DNA from 2 places in the Alteromonas sp. AO-Serp genome. Region 1 is predicted to be linked to the other one. Evidence: predicted binding sites of a transcription regulator. Region 1 holds the regulator's gene; the other holds the start of a gene.
What was found. The regulator FliA, encoded in region 1, starts transcription of late flagellar genes. The targets are predictions, from matches to a motif close to CTAAAGNTNNNNNNNNNNNNGCCGATA.
Positions count from the first base shown of each region.

Region 2: the regulator FliA is predicted to act here: its motif matches at 1,705-1,731, upstream of QVA83_RS18065 (flagellar protein MotY).

Region 1 is NZ_JAFLMX010000002.1:61,609-71,071, forward strand. It holds gene flhA (flagellar biosynthesis protein FlhA) at 1-1,738, shown strand, start outside; gene flhF (flagellar biosynthesis GTPase FlhF) at 1,768-3,177, shown strand; gene QVA83_RS00390 (MinD/ParA family protein) at 3,183-4,049, shown strand; gene QVA83_RS00395 (RNA polymerase sigma factor FliA) at 4,046-4,777, shown strand; gene cheY (chemotaxis response regulator CheY) at 4,814-5,197, shown strand; gene QVA83_RS00405 (protein phosphatase CheZ) at 5,232-5,987, shown strand; gene QVA83_RS00410 (chemotaxis protein CheA) at 6,000-8,234, shown strand; gene QVA83_RS00415 (protein-glutamate methylesterase/protein-glutamine glutaminase) at 8,263-9,393, shown strand; gene QVA83_RS00420 (ParA family protein) at 9,422-9,463, shown strand, end outside.
Region 2 is NZ_JAFLMX010000274.1:12,136-21,598, reverse strand. It holds gene QVA83_RS18075 (peroxiredoxin) at 213-818, shown strand; gene rnt (ribonuclease T) at 892-1,527, opposite strand; gene QVA83_RS18065 (flagellar protein MotY) at 1,869-2,741, shown strand; gene glpQ (glycerophosphodiester phosphodiesterase) at 2,779-3,975, opposite strand; gene gloA (lactoylglutathione lyase) at 4,099-4,494, opposite strand; gene QVA83_RS18050 (SDR family oxidoreductase) at 4,761-5,471, opposite strand; gene cspE (transcription antiterminator/RNA stability regulator CspE) at 5,806-6,018, shown strand; gene QVA83_RS18040 (hypothetical protein) at 6,187-6,366, shown strand; gene QVA83_RS18035 (M20/M25/M40 family metallo-hydrolase) at 6,562-7,980, opposite strand; gene QVA83_RS18030 (endonuclease III domain-containing protein) at 8,176-8,898, opposite strand; gene QVA83_RS18025 (electron transport complex subunit E) at 8,933-9,463, opposite strand, start outside.

The DNA.
Region 1 (9,463 bases):
TAACTACGCCGTAGGTATTGTTGTTTTCGCCATTCTTCTTATTATCAACTTTAAAGTAGTGACCGCAGGTGCAGGACGTATCTCAGAGGTAAGTGCTCGCTTTACGTTAGATGCTATGCCTGGTAAGCAGATGGCAATCGATGCCGACTTGAATGCTGGTTATATTGACCAGGACCAAGCGCGCAAGCGCCGCGAAGAAATTACTGCAGAGGCCGACTTTTACGGGTCGATGGACGGTGCCTCAAAATTTGTAAAAGGTGACGCGGTAGCGGGTCTTTTTATCATGCTAATCAACATTGTTGGTGGTCTTTTCATAGGCATGATTCAGCACGGTCTTTCATTCGGTAACGCCATAGAAATCTATACGATACTGACCATAGGTGATGGTCTGGTGGCGCAAATCCCTTCATTATTACTTTCGGTCGCTACAGCCATTATCGTTACTCGTGAAAACGAGACTCAGGAAATGGGCAAAGAAATCCGCGGTCAGCTTGGTAATAATCAAGCTCTTTATATAGCCTCGGGCGTTCTATTTGTGATGGGTATCATTCCTGGGATGCCTCATATCGCATTCTTAGGGTTCTCATTCTTGATTGCAGGCTTTGCTTACTGGCAGTCGGTCCAAGAAAAGAGAAAGGCCGCAGAGCCCAAAGTGCCAGACAATGTGGTAAAAGATGAATCGGTCGCACCTGAAGTGAAAGAGCTTGGCTGGGATGATGTTCAGCAGGTAGATACCATCGGATTGGAAGTGGGCTATCGTTTAATTCCTCTTGTCGATAAATCCCAAGGTGGCGAGTTGTTGACGCGCATTAAAGGCGTACGTAAGAAACTATCGCAAGAGCTGGGTTTCCTTATTCCGCCTGTCCACATTCGCGATAACTTGGATTTAGAGCCCAACACTTACACCATCGCTATGCTAGGCGTAACGATAGGCGATTCCATCATCAGTCACGATGAAGAACTTGCTATTAATCCAGGGCAAGTGTTCGGTAAATTAGAAGGGCGTGCCACTAAAGACCCCGCGTTCGGCTTAGACGCAGTATGGATTAAGCCCAATAAACGGGAGCATGCACAAACCCTTGGGTACACAGTAGTAGACGCTGCGACCGTTGTAGCGACCCATTTAAGCCAATTACTCTCTAACAATGCATATCAATTATTAGGGCACGAGGAAGCGCAACAACTTCTTGATATGCTTGCCAAGCAGCATCCGAAACTGGTTGAAGGATTAGTACCAGACATTCTTCCGCTAAGCACCGTCGTGAAAGTACTGCAAACCTTATTGTTTGAAGGCGTGCCTATTCGCGATATGCGTACAATCGTGCAAACACTCAGTGAGTACGGCACGCGCAGCCAAGACCCCGATGTTTTAGTGTCTGCAGTGCGTATTGCCCTTAAACGTTTAATTGTCCAAGAAATTACTCAAGGTGCAAAAGAGATACCTGTCATAACCTTGGCGCCAGAGTTGGAACAGATGTTGCACCAGTCACTTCAAGCAGGTGGCGAAGATGGCGCTGGCATAGAACCAGGCCTGGCAGACAAGCTGCAAAAATCATTGCAGCAAGCCAGTCAGCAGCAAGAGTTAGAAGGAGAGCCTGCAGTACTCCTTACCTCAGGCATGCTACGACCCGTTCTGTCTCGCTTCTTAAAATATTCGGTTGTTGGGCTTCATGTTCTGTCTTACCAAGAAGTGCCTGACGACAAACAAATAAAAATAGTCAGTTCGGTCGGTCAATAATCTGACACTGGGTGATTGGAGAGGTTGCAATGAAAATTAGACGTTTCTTCGGCAAAGATATGCGTGAGGCGTTAAGCCAAGTTAAAGCTGAATTGGGCAGTGACGCTGTGATCATGTCAAATCGCAAAGTCGCTGACGGTATTGAGCTTGTCGCAGCCTACGACAAAGAACCTGAAGCGAAGTTGTTTACGCCGAAAGCGTCTCCACAAGCCGCTGCAAAAACACCTGGTCAAAAGGCAGTGCCTAGCTTGAGCGAAATCATTGGTGACGACGGTCCTGATAGCCTTAAAGCACTGCTAGAAAAGCAGCACGGTGGAAATAATGACGTGGCGAGTCCCGCGCAACCTAACCAACCAATGACAGCGAATGCTAAGCACGCCAATGAAATTGCTTCGCACTTAGACTTCTCAGAAGCCTTTATTGACGACGTAGAAGCCCAGCAGTCTTCTCATGAACCAGTTCGTCAGAACGCTTTCCCAGAGCATCAAGCGTCGAGTATGGATGATACCGCTGTGACGCAGTCAGCGGAGCTTGCTCAAATCAAGGAAGAGCTAGCGTCTCTTCGCGATGTATTGCAATATCAAGTGGCCGACTTGATGGAAGCTAAAAACAAACGTCAAAAACCTGTTCATCAATATCTAATCACCCGTTTAACCGATATGGGGTTAAGCAACGCGTTAGCGAAACAGCTTATTAGCTATACGCCGTCACATTACAACGAACGAGATGCATGGGTATATCTTCTTAACCTATTGGCTAATCGCATAAATGTGACAGGAAACGATATACTTAGCGCACAAGGTGCTGTTGCATTAGTAGGACCAACAGGTACCGGTAAAACAACTACCGTTGCGAAACTTGCTGCCCGCTATGCGCAAAAATACGGTGCAGAGTCGGTTGCGATGATTACCATCGATACGTATAGAATTGCCGCCTATGAGCAGCTAGCGACATACGGAAAGATTATTGGCTGCACGGTGAGAAAAGCGCAGACTAGTGAAGAACTTGCGGATTTATTATTCCAACTTCGTCATAAGCGACTAGTATTGATTGATACGGCTGGATTTAGTCAAAGAGACAGTCGATTAATTAAACAAATTAAGCAGTTTGATAACGGACAAATGCCAAATGTTAAAAAATATTTGGTAGCGCAAGCAAATACGCAATATCCTGCTTTGCAGAGAATCATTCAAGCGTATGATGATATTGAACTAAGTGGCTGTATTTTCACAAAGTTAGATGAGTGCTACTCTTTAGGAGAGGTGCTTAGTGCAGCGGTTGAATACCAATTACCGGTTAGTTATGTCACCGATGGTCAAAAAGTACCTGAAGACATTAAGATTGCAGAAGCGAAATCTTTGGTTTCCGCTGCTGCAAAGCTTTATAAAAAGTACGGTTTGAATCATACTAGTGGTAACAACGCAATTAAAACAGCATAAGCAGTATGATTGACGACCAAGCGAGTAGCTTAAGAAAAATGAAGCAATCACGGTTAATCAAAGTAATCGCCGTCACCGGTGGCAAAGGTGGCGTAGGTAAAACAAACATTACATTGAACACCGCTATCGCCATGGCGAAGCAAGGTAAACGTGTAATGGTTCTCGATGCGGACCTCGGTCTTGCTAACGTAGACGTTATGTTAGGTTTGCGTGTTGAGAAAAACTTATCCCACGTGCTTTCCGGCGAATGTACACTTGATGAAGTACTAGTGACCGGTCCGCACGGAATAAAGATTGCCCCTGCCACATCAGGCACGCAGTCGATGGCAGAATTGTCGCCAACGCAACACGCTGGCCTAATTCGTGCCTTCAGTGAGCTGCGCTCGCAGATTGACGTGCTTATCGTTGATACAGCGGCAGGTATTTCAGACATGGTGTTGAGCTTTTCAAAAGCCTCACAAGACATCATGGTCGTTGTGTGTGACGAGCCTACTTCATTGACAGATGCTTATGCATTGATAAAAATTCTGAATAGAGAGCACGGTGTTTTCCGCTTCAAAGTTGTGGCTAATATGGTGCGCGACGTGCGAGAAGGCCAAGAGCTATTTAGTAAATTAAGCAAAGTGACAGGGCGTTTTTTAGATGTTGCACTAGAATTAGTGGCGACAGTACCGTTTGACGAGAACATTCGTAAAGCAGTGCGTAAACAGACAGCCATTGTCGATGCTTACCCAGGTTCACCGGCAGCCGTTGCAATAACACAGTTGGCAAGTAAAGCCTTAACATGGCCTATTCCAGCGCAGCCAGGTGGCCATTTAGAGTTTTTCATTGAACAATTAGTTGCAGAAAAAGCCGTAGGAAGTCAGCGTTGAACAGCAAGGCAGCCGCTTATCAACAACAAACCGATAAAGCGCAGTTAGTCGAAAGACATGCGCCATTGGTTAAGCGTATAGCGCATCACTTGATAGCGCGATTGCCGGCTAGTGTTCTTGTAGACGATTTAATTCAATCAGGCATGATTGGATTATTAGAAGCCGCTCGAAACTTTGATGGTTCAAAAGGAGCCAGCTTTGAAACGTTTGCCGGTATTCGCATTCGCGGTGCTATGCTAGATGAAATTCGCAAAGGGGATTGGACACCGCGTTCAGTTCACCGAAATGGCCGAGCGATCACTGAAGCAATTTCGCAAGTAGAAAGCGAAACAGGCCGCGATGCTAGAGATTCTGATATTGCTGATAAGCTTAATGTAAGCTTGCAGGACTATCACCAAATGCTTAATGAAGTAAATGCCGGAAAGCTGGTAGGTATTGAAGATTTAGGTGTGTCAGAAGATGTTATTTCGACAGAGCAAAATCGAGGTAGCGACGCACCACTGGAAGATTTAATGCAAGGCGCTTTCCAAAAAGCGCTTGCCCATGCAATTACGACATTACCTGAAAGAGAAGCGATTGTACTTTCGCTGTATTATGATGAAGAGCTGAACCTAAGAGAAATTGGTGAGGTTCTTGATGTAAGTGAATCGAGAGTCAGTCAAATTCACAGTCAGGCCATGTTAAAACTCAAATCACGAATGAAGTCGTGGCAAGCTGACGAAGAATAGAAATTAATAACAATTAACCCCTCACTGGAGGCTATTTTGGACAAAAGCATGAAAATTCTCGTGGTCGATGATTTTTCTACCATGAGACGTATCATCAAAAACCTACTTAAAGATTTGGGTTTTTCCAACATCCAGGAAGCGGATGACGGAAGTACTGCATTGCCTATGTTGCAGCAAGGTGATTTCGATTTCGTAGTTACCGATTGGAACATGCCTGGAATGCAGGGTATTGACTTGCTTCGCGCGATTAGAGCCGATGACAAGCTCAAGCACCTACCAGTACTTATGGTTACTGCTGAAGCGAAGAAAGAGCAAATTGTTGCCGCCGCGCAAGCAGGTGTTAATGGCTACGTTGTTAAGCCGTTCACTGCAGCAACACTTAAAGAAAAATTAGATAAAATATTCGAACGTTTAGGTTGATCCAGACGCTCACCAGAGAAATGAGGTTTACTGGATGTCAACGAATGTAAACGTTCCAATTTCGTTGGAAGAAGCAAAACAGCTTGTCACCTACCTTGAAGAGGGTGACAACGCTTCAGCCAATGCCCTATTAGAAGCGGCCTCAATGAAAGAAAACGTTGAGTTATTTGCCGAAGTAGGGAAACTGACGCGTCAGCTCCATGACGCGCTGAATAATTTCCAAATAGACGACCGCATTAAAAATCTCGCGACCGATGATATTCCCGATGCACAATCCCGCCTAACCTACGTAATTGAAGAAACTGAAAAAGCTGCTAATACTACTATGGATGCCGTTGAAGCGAGCATGCCTATAGCTGAAATGCTGTCGGCGCGCATCGAAAAGGTTATGCCTGAGTGGAAGAAGCTGATGAATCGCCAAATAGAGTTGGGTGAATTCAAGGCTTTATGCGCAGACTTAGACGAATTGTTGGAAGAAGGTTCGGCACAGTCAGCTAAACTTACACAGTTACTTACAGAAGTATTGATGGCTCAAGGTTATCAAGACTTAACTGGTCAGGTTATTCGCCGCGTTATCGACTTGGTTAAAGAAGTGGAAGACAGCTTAGTTAACATGCTTACCATGTTTGGTGAACGCGACGGTGCAGAACAAACTAAACCATCTAGCGTTAAGGCCGATAAGGTTGATGGTGTAGAGGCAGAAGGCCCTATCATTGATGCCGATAAGCGCGACGACGTCGTGTCAGGCCAAGATGATGTAGATGATCTTCTGTCTAGCTTAGGTTTTTAGGGGAGCGGGCGCATGTCGTTTGATGTTGACGAGGATATATTACAGGACTTTCTAGTTGAGGCTGGAGAGATACTTGAACAATTACAAGAACAGCTCGTTGATCTTGAGAACAATCCTGAAGATGCGGATTTGCTGAATGCAATTTTCCGTGGTTATCACACAGTTAAAGGGGGAGCAGGGTTCCTGTCTCTTACTGAGTTAGTAGAAATTTGTCACGGTGCGGAAAACGTCTTTGACGTAATGCGTAACGGTCAACGAACACTAACCCCTGAACTGATGGATATTATTCTGCAAGCCACAGATGTGGTGGTTGAAATGTTTGAACGAGTGAAAGCTCGGGATCCATTAGAGCCAGCAGATGCACACCTAGTCGACTTGTTACACAAACTAAGTCGCCCGGAATCTCCAGATGAGAATATTTTTGGTGAACAAAGCGCGCCGGTGTCAGAACCTGAGCCCGCGATTGAAGAGCCAGAATTAGTTGTTGAAGAGCCTACTGCACAGGCACCAAGTTCTGGTGATAGCGGCGGTATTGACGGAATCACTGAAGATGAGTTTGAAGCGCTGCTTGATGAGCTTCATGGCTCTGGGGCACCAGGACAGTCCTCAGCGGCTAAAAGCGAACCTGCAAAGGCTGCTGCACCTGCTGCCGCTAGTGATAACGACGATATCACCGACGAAGAATTTGAAGCGTTGCTTGATGATTTACACGGCAAAGGCAAGTTTGGTGGTGAAGAAGCTGCGCCAACGGCAAATACACCAGCTCCAGCACCAGTTACGCCGAGTGCAGCTGATGATGAAGAAATCACCGATGACGAATTTGAAGCACTGCTTGACCAACTACATGGCTCAGGGCAAGGGCCTACCAAGCAGGGAGCCGTTTCAAAGGCGCCAGAGCCTCCTGTAGATAAGGCAGCAACAGAAGCGGTTCAAAAAGCGAAACAAGCAGCGCCAGCTGCGCCAAAATCGACGCCTGCTCCTAGCGCCGCAGCGCCAGCTAAAGCAAGCGCACCTGCTGCACCAAAAGCAGCGCCTAAAAAAGATGAGAAGAAGGCGGCACCAGCTGCGCCTCCTGCTGAGACTACAGTACGTGTAGATACCAAGCGCCTTGACCAAATTATGAACATGGTGGGCGAGCTTGTACTAGTGAGAAACAGGCTAATAAGCTTGGGTATCAACAGTAACGACGAAAGCATGTCCAAAGCCATTGCCAACTTAGATGTGGTAACGGGCGACTTGCAAGGTGCGGTAATGAAAACCCGCATGCAACCTATCAAGAAGGTGTTTGGTCGTTTCCCTCGCGTTGTTCGAGACCTCGCTAGAAGCTTGAAGAAAGAAATAACCCTTGAGCTTGTGGGTGAGGAAACTGATTTAGACAAAAACCTGGTTGAAGCACTGGCCGATCCACTTGTGCATTTGGTGAGAAACTCCGTCGACCATGGTATTGAAATGCCTGATGACCGTGCTGCAGCGGGTAAACCGCGCATGGGTACGGTTCAGCTATCGGCATCTCAAGAAGGCGATCATATTCTTCTAACCATCGAAGATGATGGTAAAGGAATGGATCCTGAAAAGCTTAAAGAAATTGCTATTAGTCGCGGTGTACTAGACGCAGACGCAGCTGCACGTATGTCGGATGTTGAAGCGTTTAACTTGATATTCGCGCCAGGGTTCTCAACCAAAACAGAAATTAGTGATATTTCTGGTCGCGGTGTGGGCATGGACGTGGTTAAGACCAAAATTAACCAACTTAACGGCACCGTGAACATAGATTCACAGCTAGGAAAAGGCACGCGACTGGATATCAAAGTTCCGCTAACGCTAGCCATTCTTCCGACGCTAATGATTGTTGTAGGAAAACAAACCTTTGCGTTACCATTAGGTGCGGTGAACGAAATAATAAATATGGACATCAAAAAGACCAACACGGTCGATGGCCAGCTAACAATGATAGTTCGTTCAAAAGCAATTCCGTTGTTCTTCCTTGGTGAATGGTTGATTCGAGGTCCCAAAAACATCGATAGAGAAAAGGGACACGTTGTTGTAGTGCAAATTGGTACACAACAAGTAGGATTCGTAGTAGACGCGCTAATAGGCCAAGAAGAAGTGGTTATTAAACCTCTTGATGCATTATTGCAAGGCACGCCTGGTATGGCGGGAGCCACGATTACATCAGACGGTGGAATTGCACTAATTTTAGATATTCCGAGCCTGCTTAAACGGTATGCGCGTAAACCCATCAAGTAAGGCGATGAATTAACAGGAATAATAATCCATGGTCTTTAAAGTCCTTGTCGTGGACGACTCGACTTTTTATCGTCGTCGAGTAAAAGAAATACTCGATGGCGATAGGGAACTTGAAGTTGTTGGGGAAGCGAGAAATGGGCGCGATGCACTTGAAAAAGCAGAAGCGCTTAAGCCGGATGTGATAACGATGGATGTTGAAATGCCTGTCATGGACGGCATTTCAGCTGTAAAGGCCATAATGGACAAACGGCCTACACCTATTCTTATGTTTTCTTCGCTTACGCATCATGGTGCGCAAGCGACATTAGATGCGTTAGAAGCGGGCGCGCTCGATTTCTTACCTAAGAAATTTGAAGATATCGCGCAGGACAGAAAAGACGCATCGCGCTTGTTGTGTACAAAAGTACGCTTAATAGCGCGTCGTGGTATTGGTCTTAAGCGTCCGTCGTTTCGCTCTACAGAGGCAAGAAAGCTTCCTGATAATGCGCCAAAGCAGGCGTTTTTTAAAACATCAGGGTTGCTATCAGGGCATAAAGACGCAGCTAAACAACCAACCGTTTCGTCTGTAAGAGCGACGGGAAAGCACTACAAGTGTTTGGCAATTGGGGCTTCTACAGGCGGGCCTGTGGCGCTTCAAAAAGTGCTGTCTCCTTTACCTGCAGAGTTTCCATACCCCATTTTGCTTGTACAACACATGCCAGGAACATTTACTACGGCATTTGCACAGCGTTTAGACACAAACTGTAAGATTAGAGTAAAAGAAGCCGAGCACGGCGACATTCTAAAACCAGGTCATGCGTATCTTGCTCCCGGTGGGAAGCAAATGTTGCTAGAAACCATAGGTGCGAATAAACGCATTGCCATTGTTGATGCAAGTGCGAGTGACAAGGTGAATTATAAGCCCAGTGTTGATCTCACTTTCAGTTCTCTGGCTAAAGCTTATGGTGGGGATGTATTAGGAATTATATTAACGGGTATGGGGGCTGACGGCAGAGAAGGATGCCGAATGCTCAAGGAAAAAGGCGCAACGATTTGGGCTCAAGACCAAGATTCCTGTGTTGTGTATGGTATGCCTCAAGCTGTCGCCGTTGCCAATATATCCAGTAAAAATATAAACATTGATGATATGAGCAGTTGCGTTCAAACCGAAATGCGATAGCAGTTTGAACAGTAATGGAACAGCAAATATGAAAGTGTGGACAGTAGCGAATCAGAAAGGTGGTGTAGGA
Region 2 (9,463 bases), on a different contig from region 1:
TAATGACAAATTTAATACAAGGTAATTGAAGAAAGACTGAACAGTGTGGGGGGATGTTAAGCGGTTATTGGTATGATCAGTAAAAAAACTCGTTGTTTAATATTGTTATTTCCATATTCGTACCTATTTTCTTTGAAAGAAATTTCTTATCAAAGTGGTTACGCAACGTAATCACTTCTATTATTACAATCCAAATATAAATGGAGAGACTCATGAGTGTATTAGTTGGCCGTCCAGCACCTGACTTTACTGCAGCAGCGGTACTTGGTAGTGGTGAAATTGTTGACACTTTCACACTAAGTGAAGCAATCAAGGGCAAGAAAGCTGTTGTATTCTTCTACCCACTAGATTTTACGTTTGTTTGCCCGTCAGAGCTTATCGCCTTTGACAAGCGTTTCGACGAGTTCAAAAAGCGTGGTGTTGAAGTGATCGGTGTTTCAATCGACTCTCAGTTCTCACACAATGCGTGGAGAAACACTCCGGTAAATCAAGGTGGTATTGGTCCGGTTAAGTACACCCTTGTTGCTGACGTTAAGCACGACATCTGCCAGGCATACGATGTTGAGCACCCAGAAGATGGCGTTGCGTTCCGTGGTTCATTCCTAATCGACGAAGAAGGTATGGTACGTCATCAGGTAATCAATGACCTTCCACTTGGCCGTAACGTTGATGAAATGCTACGCATGGTTGATGCACTAGCATTCCACCAAGAGCATGGTGAAGTTTGCCCAGCGGGTTGGACTGAAGGTAAAGCTGGTATGGATGCGTCGCCTGAAGGTGTTGCTAAGTACCTATCTGAAGAAGCAGACAAGCTATAAGCTAAACTGTTTAAAGATTATAAAAAAACAGCGCCTTTTGGCGCTGTTTTTGTTTATATCAGTTTGAATAAAACTACTCTTTATTTTCTACAGGCCATCCGCCTAGCGCTTTATAGCGATTTACCATATAGCAAAATAGCTCGGTGGTCTTTTGGGCGTCATACAGCGCACTGTGCGCTTCACTTTGGTCAAATGCGATCCCCGCTGCACGGCATGCTTTTACCAAAACCGTTTGGCCTAAGACCAATCCAGCAAGGCTGGTGGTGTCAAATGAAACAAACGGATGGAACGGCGTGCGTTTTATATTGCAGCGTTCTATCGCGGCATTGACGAAACTCTGATCGAACGTTGCATTGTGAGCAACAATAACTGAACGTTGGCAGTCTGCATTTTTTTGCGCCTTGCGGATGCCTTTACATAAGTCCTTCATGGCTTCGCTTTCTTCAATAGCCCCTCGCAATGCACAATTAGGATCGATGCCATTAAATTCTAAGGCTGCTGGCTCTAGGTTAGCGCCCTCAAAGGGGTCAATGTGATAATGAAAAGTTTGATCAGGATGAAGTATACCGTTTTCATCCATTTTCACCGTTACCGCGGCTAATTCTAACAGGGCGTCAGTGCCTGCATTAAATCCGGCCGTTTCAACGTCGATAACAACGGGAAAGTAACCTCGAAAGCGCTGGGAGAGAAGGGGCGGGTTGGCAGACATAAACACTCTTGTAAGACTCGATTGCGTTAATTGGTTGGTGACTAAAATGCGTACCAACCTGCGAAGCATATTGCGTAAAAGAATTATCGCAAGGATACTCTCGAGTTGCCAGTTGCAATTTATAAACTGTTAAATCAGGGGGCTAGCAAAAGTACAAAACGCGAATGGTATTAAACGCTAAACTTTTCTACAATTTGGACGATAATCAAATTAAGCGTGAAAAAATCATTAGGCACATTTCTTCTTTTTGTGTGAGCTAATTTGATTCATTATGTTCGGTAATTTGTGCACGTAGTGTTGTCTTTTACCTGTGTTAGTCTGATTTTCGTTATGGTGTCGAAATGGTGTCGAAATTAAAATACATCGCTTTATTGGGGATGCTGGGGTCATTGTCTTCCCACGCTGCCATGCGGCAATATTCTGCAACCATAGAAAGCTCCAACTGGCGAATAGACAAAGACACCCGACTTCAGTGTACCTTGAACCACGAACTACCCGGTTATGGCGAAGCCATGTTCACGAGCTCAGCGTCGAAGCAGCTTAATATGGAATTTGAACTGGACATGTATTTGCTGCCAAGCAAATTTGATATGGCTGCTGTTTATTCTGTACCACCTAAATGGATGCCCGGCGTTGCGCCTAAAACCATTGCCGACATGTCTATTCGTAAACAGTACAATGGCGACCTTCCGCAGGATGCGGCTTGGACTATGTTGTCTGAATTAGAAAAAGGCTTTTGGCCCACAATCTATTACCAAGATTGGTATAACAAATACGACCAAGTGAGTGTGGCATTAAACGCTAGCAACTTCTCTGGTGTGTATCGTGAATTTGTGAAGTGTGTATCGAACTTATTGCCCTTCGGTTTTGATGACATTGCCTACACGGTATTGTCGTATCAAAACAACAGTACAGAGCTAACCAAATATTCGCAGAAGCGCTTAACCATGATAGGTGAATACTTAAAAGAAGACAGCGAGCTTGAGCTTGTGCTTCTTGATGGTTACACCGATAGCTACGGCGGTCGCTATAATAATGAACAGTTGTCTATTCGACGTGCTAACGAAGTAAAAAGCTATTTGACTACGCTAGGTGTACCTGAAGATCGAATTCAGTTGACAGGCCACGGTGAGAAACGCCATATTGCGCCAAACGATACGCGAGAAAGCCGCGCCCAAAACAGACGCGTGGTGGTGCGACTTTCAAAATCCTAGGCGCTAATTGTCGCGCCTACACTCGCTTTAAAATGCGTTAGTTTAATTTTTCTCGCCACCTTAATACCGGTACTAAATGATCGGTGAAAACACCGTCAGCACCTACCACCTTGTCTAAAACTTCCAAGACTTGTTCTGAACTCATACCTGCTGGTAGTGCATCATGTCGGTAGGTGTAGGGGTGGATTGTCAGGTTATTTTCGTGGGCGTAGGCAATCCATGCCGCGGCTTCTATTTTTCCCTGAGTCATCGCTTCATTATCGAGTAAGTGGCCTAACCAAGGGCCTATGCCATCGGCATACAACGCAACCTGCTGCATGCCTTCCTGAGTGCGCAGCCAGTTATAATCTGTGTCGCTTTCGCCCCAGTCGTTTTCGCCAATCAGCATCACAACTTTGCCTTTATAGCCCAGGGTTTCACGAACGCGCTTAACTTCGTTAAAATCAAAGCATTGCAGGTAGCTATTACCGCTCTCTCCACCAAACCCGTAAGCATTCAAAGCATCTACAACGATTTTACTGGCATCAACGCCTTCTTTAATGTGAAAGGCAGGGGACTTTACTTCAGGATAAACCCCGACAGACGTTCCAAATTGGCGATTTAGCTCGCTGATTAGCTCAAAGTGTTCATTTAACGTGGCCACTTTAAAATTAGCATGTGTGCCGCGGTACCTATCTTTAAAAACTTGCTTCCCGTCACTGTTAGCGCGCTCGTGTACCCGCAGTTGTCGCAGTTCTTCAAGAGTAAAATCACGCGCGTAATAGCGTCCGTCATCGCGGTGGCGTGCAGGAAACACATCTTCTACATTGGTGACCGTTTCTAAGTGGATGTCGTGTAGCACAACGGGTATGTCGTCTTTGGTGATAACAACATCTTGTTCAATAAAATCAGGGCCCAGAGAAAAGGCGAGGGTAGCTGCTTCAAGGGTATGCTCAGGTAAATAGCCCGACGCGCCGCGATGGGCTATCACGGTAAAGTGCGTTTCAACATTTTCTTTTGTGTCAGCGTGTGTTTGCGCATTCTCGTTATTTGCAGCCATGGCCGATAACGCACTGCCAGCAGCAACTGCACCAGCAAAAGCGACAAACAATGCTGGCAGAATAGTGGCCAGTTTTGCTTTTGGCTTACTGCGCAAGCTTATATTGTGCGCTGCTCGAGGTTTCCGACTTATCGCTGTTCTAGCTTGGCTTTTGTTTTTATCATTTTGCGAAAATAATAAGCGGTTACGTAGCATGTCGTGTCACTCCATGTGGTTTTTCATCGGTTTTTTCCAGTGCCGCACGTTTTCAAGTTGATAGTTTGGCGACTTAAGCGTTCAAATCGCTTCTGTATCTTCAGTTCTTGTTTTTGAACCATTTCATAGCGAAATGGATTTATTTTGTATGAGTTCTATTGCATACCCATCGGGGTCGCGAACAAAAGCAATAACTGTGGAGCCGCCTTTTACTGGCCCCGGTTTACGATATACATCAGCGCCGTTTGTTTCTAAGTTTTCACAAAACTGATAGATATCATCGACCTCAATCGCAATATGACCATACGCGTTACCTTTATCGTAGGTGTTGTCGCCCCAGTTATAGGTAAGTTCCAAGACGGTACTCTCGGTTTCATCGCCATATCCCACGAAAGCTAGCGTGTATTCATACTCTTTGTTTTCAGACTGGCGAAGAAGGCGCATGCCCATCAGTGAGGTATAAAAGTGAAGAGAGGCCTCTAAGTTTTCAACTCGAAGCATAGTGTGAAGCATTCGCATAAGAGATTCCTTTTTTGAGCCATCGGAATTACTCGATGGCACACTGCACCGTGATTGCGTGTTGGCCGTTACTTTTTGTACATATAAATACGATGGGTACTTTATTTGAGTAAACGCAAACAACACGCTTTTATGTTAATGAGGAAATGTTAACGCTTTAAGACAATATTACAATTCTAGTTAAACGTACTATACCTGCGGTAACACGCCGCGATTACGAACATTTTAAGTCTCGCTGAGTGGGTAATTATCTATGCGGACTGGTATTAATAGCCCCATAGACCGATATTATCAATTTTAAGACGGCGAGGTTGGCTCAATAGGTAAACCACCATGTTGCCTAAGTCTTCATTTTGAATTAGGCCATCGTCCACTTTCTCTGTTTCTGCTTTCTGCGACTGTATCAGTGCAGGGTTTAGGGAATGGACGTGAATACCGTAGGGGCGAATCTCTTCTTGCAACGCTTTTCCAAGCCCCACCATCGCAAATTTTGATGCACAGTAAACGCCTGCATTGGCATAGCCGTTCAATGCCGCCTGAGAAGCGATGTTGATAATGTAGCCTTCCTTGTTGTTAATCATGTGAGGCACGACCTCTTTGCACATGAGAAAAGTCCCTTTTACGTTAGTATCCATTACTTCGTCCCACGCTTTCTCTGAGGTTTCCCAAATAAGGGTCTCCTTACCAAAGCCACTGTTATTAATTAGGACGTGTAGCTCGCCAAATGTATCTTTGACCTTTCTAACAAAACTGGCAACATCAGCGCTTTTCGATACATCACAAACTTGGCCAATGACATTGCCTGGGAATAGGGCGTCGAACTGTTCTACAGTCTGCTTGACCGCAGTTTCAGTGCGCCCACAAATGGCCACGTTCATTCCTGCTTCTAGTAGAAATTGAGCGAGAGTTTTACCTAGCCCTTTTCCGCCTCCGGTAACGATGGCTGTTTTACCTTCTAACGCATACGTATCTGTCATAATTTAAACCTATAGCAAAAAAGCAAGGTTAACCTAGCTTTCAAGTGCCTTGAACAAACATACGTATTCATCTTCGCCAAAAAAAATTGTAAAAAAGTTGTGTTTTGGTTAAAAAATAAACTGAAAACTAGTAGACATTGCTCGCAATTACCTGTACCTTTCGCATCGCTCTAGATATGTTATTTGCTTTACCTAATACTGCGCTGTACCTCTTTTTTAAATCCTTCAAATTGAAGTTTTATATAGATATACAACTGCTTTACTAGCTTGGAGATGTCTATAGCTATTCGGTGGTTTTCCACCATTACATCAATTTTTTTAAAAGGTTTTTATTATGTCTAATTCTGTAAACGGTACAGTTAAGTGGTTCAACGAAGAAAAAGGTTTTGGTTTCATCACTCCTGAAGCTGGCGGCAAAGACGTATTCGTACACTTCCGTTCAATTGCTTCTGACGGTTTCAAAACGTTGAAAGAAGGCCAAGAAGTTAGCTTCGAAGTTGAACAAGGCCAAAAAGGTCCTCAAGCTGCTAACGTAGTAGTTCGATAAGACCTCTATGCTTATCTAAGGTCATTTCTCTTTTCTGAAGTGACCTCAAAAAAGTGGGCTCTTTCTGAAACGCTATGTTCACGCTAGAGCCTAATTATCGTTTTTCGATTTCTTTACCCAACCTGCGAGGAATTCAAAACAAACAACATTAATAAAGAAGTATTTACTATGCAATTTCAAGATTCTATCTCTACCTTTAATAGCGCCATGTCAGGTGCGTTAATCTCAAATATCTCCATAAATAAAACAACCGTTGCTTTTAAACATGCGAATACGTATCGGCATGTAGAGCTGCCATCAAGGCAAGAGGCGAAGCGATTTGTTGCCCAGCTTATTCAAGCGCAATAAAGCCTGAGTATTTCGGACGAGGTATATTTACCAATCCACATAGATCATTGCCTACTCAGAAGGCGCTGGCAAGTTTGCTAGCGGAGCGTGGGAATGCAGAATGGGTATTAGCAGAGGCGAGGGTAAGCAGAGCACTGGTAAGCATTGGCCAGCACGAGATGCACTGACCAATGTTTGATGATTACTAACGTGAAACTACTGTTTAGCTTTTAAGTCAACGTCCGAATCGGCTAACAAGTATATACTTGCTGCGTAGGCTGCAATGTTTTGCGCAAGCTCATCGGGGTCAATTTTGTCTAAGGTATCATCTGGCGTATGGTGAAGATCAAAGTAATCTCTACCGTTTTGATTTAACCTAATCGTTGGTACGCCTTTCGCTGCTAGCGGAATAATGTCAGGGCCTCCGCCGGCAATGTCTGAACCGCCACGCACTATACCTAGCGGTGATAAAATCTTCGCGATTTCATCGACTAGCACAGTCGCTTCAGGATTCACATTTGACACTAGTTGCCAGATAGTTTGCGCACCAAAGTCAGACTCTGTGGCCAGAACGTGATTTTCAAGGTTCTTTTCGTGTTGTTTAGCGTAAGCAAAGGCACCTAATAAGCCCACTTCCTCAGCGCCAAACATGACCACACGAATGGTGCGTTTGGGGCGCTCTGGTAAAGAAGCAATTAACGCAGCCGCTGCCGTGGTAATAGCAACGCCCGCGCCGTCATCAACTGCACCCGTTCCTAAATCCCAGCTGTCTAGGTGGCCGCCAATAAGGATAATTTCTTCGGGCTTCTCACTGCCCACTAAATCCAGTATTACATTGCCGCTGTTTACTTCGCCTTTCCATTTCGATTCAGAGTGAAGCGACAATGACAGCGGTTTACCTAAGTTATGTAAACGTCGTAAATGGTCTGCGTCTGGGTTTGAGATAGCGACTACGGGGATATCTGCCCAATTATCGCCGTCTGAGCTCATCATGCCTGAGTGAGGGAAACGATGAGAGTCTGAACCTACTGAGCGCACGACCAGCGCTTCAGCGCCGCCGCGTTGAGCATGTTGCCAACCAATACGGCGACGTTGGTTCGCTTGACCATAGCCTGCACCTGTTTGGCTTTTAACCATGGCGTCGCCGTCTACAAATGCAATTTTGCCTTTAAGGGCACCATCTTTAACTGCGGTTAGCGCGTGAATATCTCTGAAATAAACGATGTCTGCATTGAGCTCGCTTTCAGAAGGCGCAGCGCCGCCAAGGGCTGTGCCGTAAAGCGGCTGGGCATAAGGCGCCGTGAGTGAAATGTGTAGGTGGCCTCTATCCCAAAATGGCATAGTGAATTCTTCTATGCTGACTTTATCAAAACCTAGGCGCTCTCCTACCACCACGCCCCAATCTCTAGCTCGCTTTTCTGCTTCAGAGCCGCCCAGGCGAGGGCCAATCTCAGTGGTTAGTGATTCAACAATGCTATAGCCTAAATCACTTTTCAGGGCTTTTTGAATTAATGCTTCCGCATTTTTCTTTTGCTCGTCAGTAATGGGGGAAGTTTCTGCAAAAACACCAAAACTGCATGCACTTACTAATGCACCAAACGCTAGCCTTCTAGCGATAGTATTCAATCGAGACATGTGTTCTCCATGGGTTTATTTTTATATTTCTTTTTTATTTGCGCGAGCAAAACTCTAACCCATCCATCATAGCCAATTTGGTTGTCCCTTTCGAGGCAAACCACAAGCGTAAGTCGTATGTTAGTCGCAAAATTTCTTTTGAGAGAAAATAAATGGAGAATAAAAAAGGAGCCTAAGGCTCCTTTCTGAAAGTTTCTATTTACGCTTCTTCTTAAGCGCCAATTTTTGCTTTTTCTCTTGTTCTTTCAGCACTTCGTTAATAAAACTCTTTCTGCCGAACTCGCGTGTGATAACACACTTGTTTAAGTCGAAACCGCGGGCAGGGCAGTATTCTCTGCCATATAGAATGATTTGCAGATGCAAATCGTTCCACCTTTCTTTTGGGAATAAGCGTTTTGCGTCACGCTCTGTCTGCTCAACACTCTTTCCGTTCGACAAACCCCAGCGATACATTAATCGGTGGATATGAGTATCTACGGGAAAAGCAGGAATGCCAAAGCCTTGAGACATAACCACAGCGGCAGTCTTGTGACCCACTGCGGGCATGGCTTCTAGCGCTTCAAAGTTTGCAGGCACTTCACCGTTGTGCTGCTTGATGATCATGTCAGACAAATGCCAAATGCCTTTGGACTTCATGGGAGATAAACCACAAGGACGGATAATGTCTTGAATTTCTTCAATACTCATCAATACCATGTCGTACGGATTATCTGCCCGAGCAAAGAGCTTTGGCGTAATTTGGTTAACGCGCTCGTCTGTACATTGCGCCGATAGGAGAACCGCAATGAGTAACGTATATGGGTCTTTATGATCTAAAAAGATAGGAATTTCCGGATAAAGGTCATCCAGTATTCGCATGATTTCTTTTACTTTTTCCTGCTTAGAAAGCGGCTTGGCCGGCTTAACGACATCATTCATTTCTAAATACTTTTTTGTTTTTGATTTTTAACGTTTAGCTTTCAGCTGTAACGCGTACCCGTTCAGCCTTCACTGTAGGCGATGTTTGCTTAGCGGCTAACTTTGCATCAATACTGTTTTTGATAGCAATGAGAAGACCCATACCTAAAAAGGCACCAGGCGGCAGTATCGAAAGCAAAAACGGATTTTCAGTGTTGAAAAGCGTTATGGTCCAGTTCTCAGCAATTGAGCCAAACAGTCTGTCTGCACCTGCTAGCAATGTACCTGCACCCAATATCTCACGCATACCACCTAAAATGACCAGCACTGCGGTAAAACCCAGTCCCATCATGAATCCGTCGTAGGCAGAGGCAAGCGGCCCGTTTTTCGACGCAAAGGCTTCTGCGCGGCCTATGATGGCGCAGTTAGTTACAATCAGCGGAATGAAAATACCTAGCGCTAAGTAAAGGTCATAGGTGTATGCATTCATTAATAGCTGAACAATGGTAACGAACGCAGCAATGATCATAACAAAAACGGGAATGCGGATTTCGTTTCTTACCACATTACGAACGAGTGAAACGGT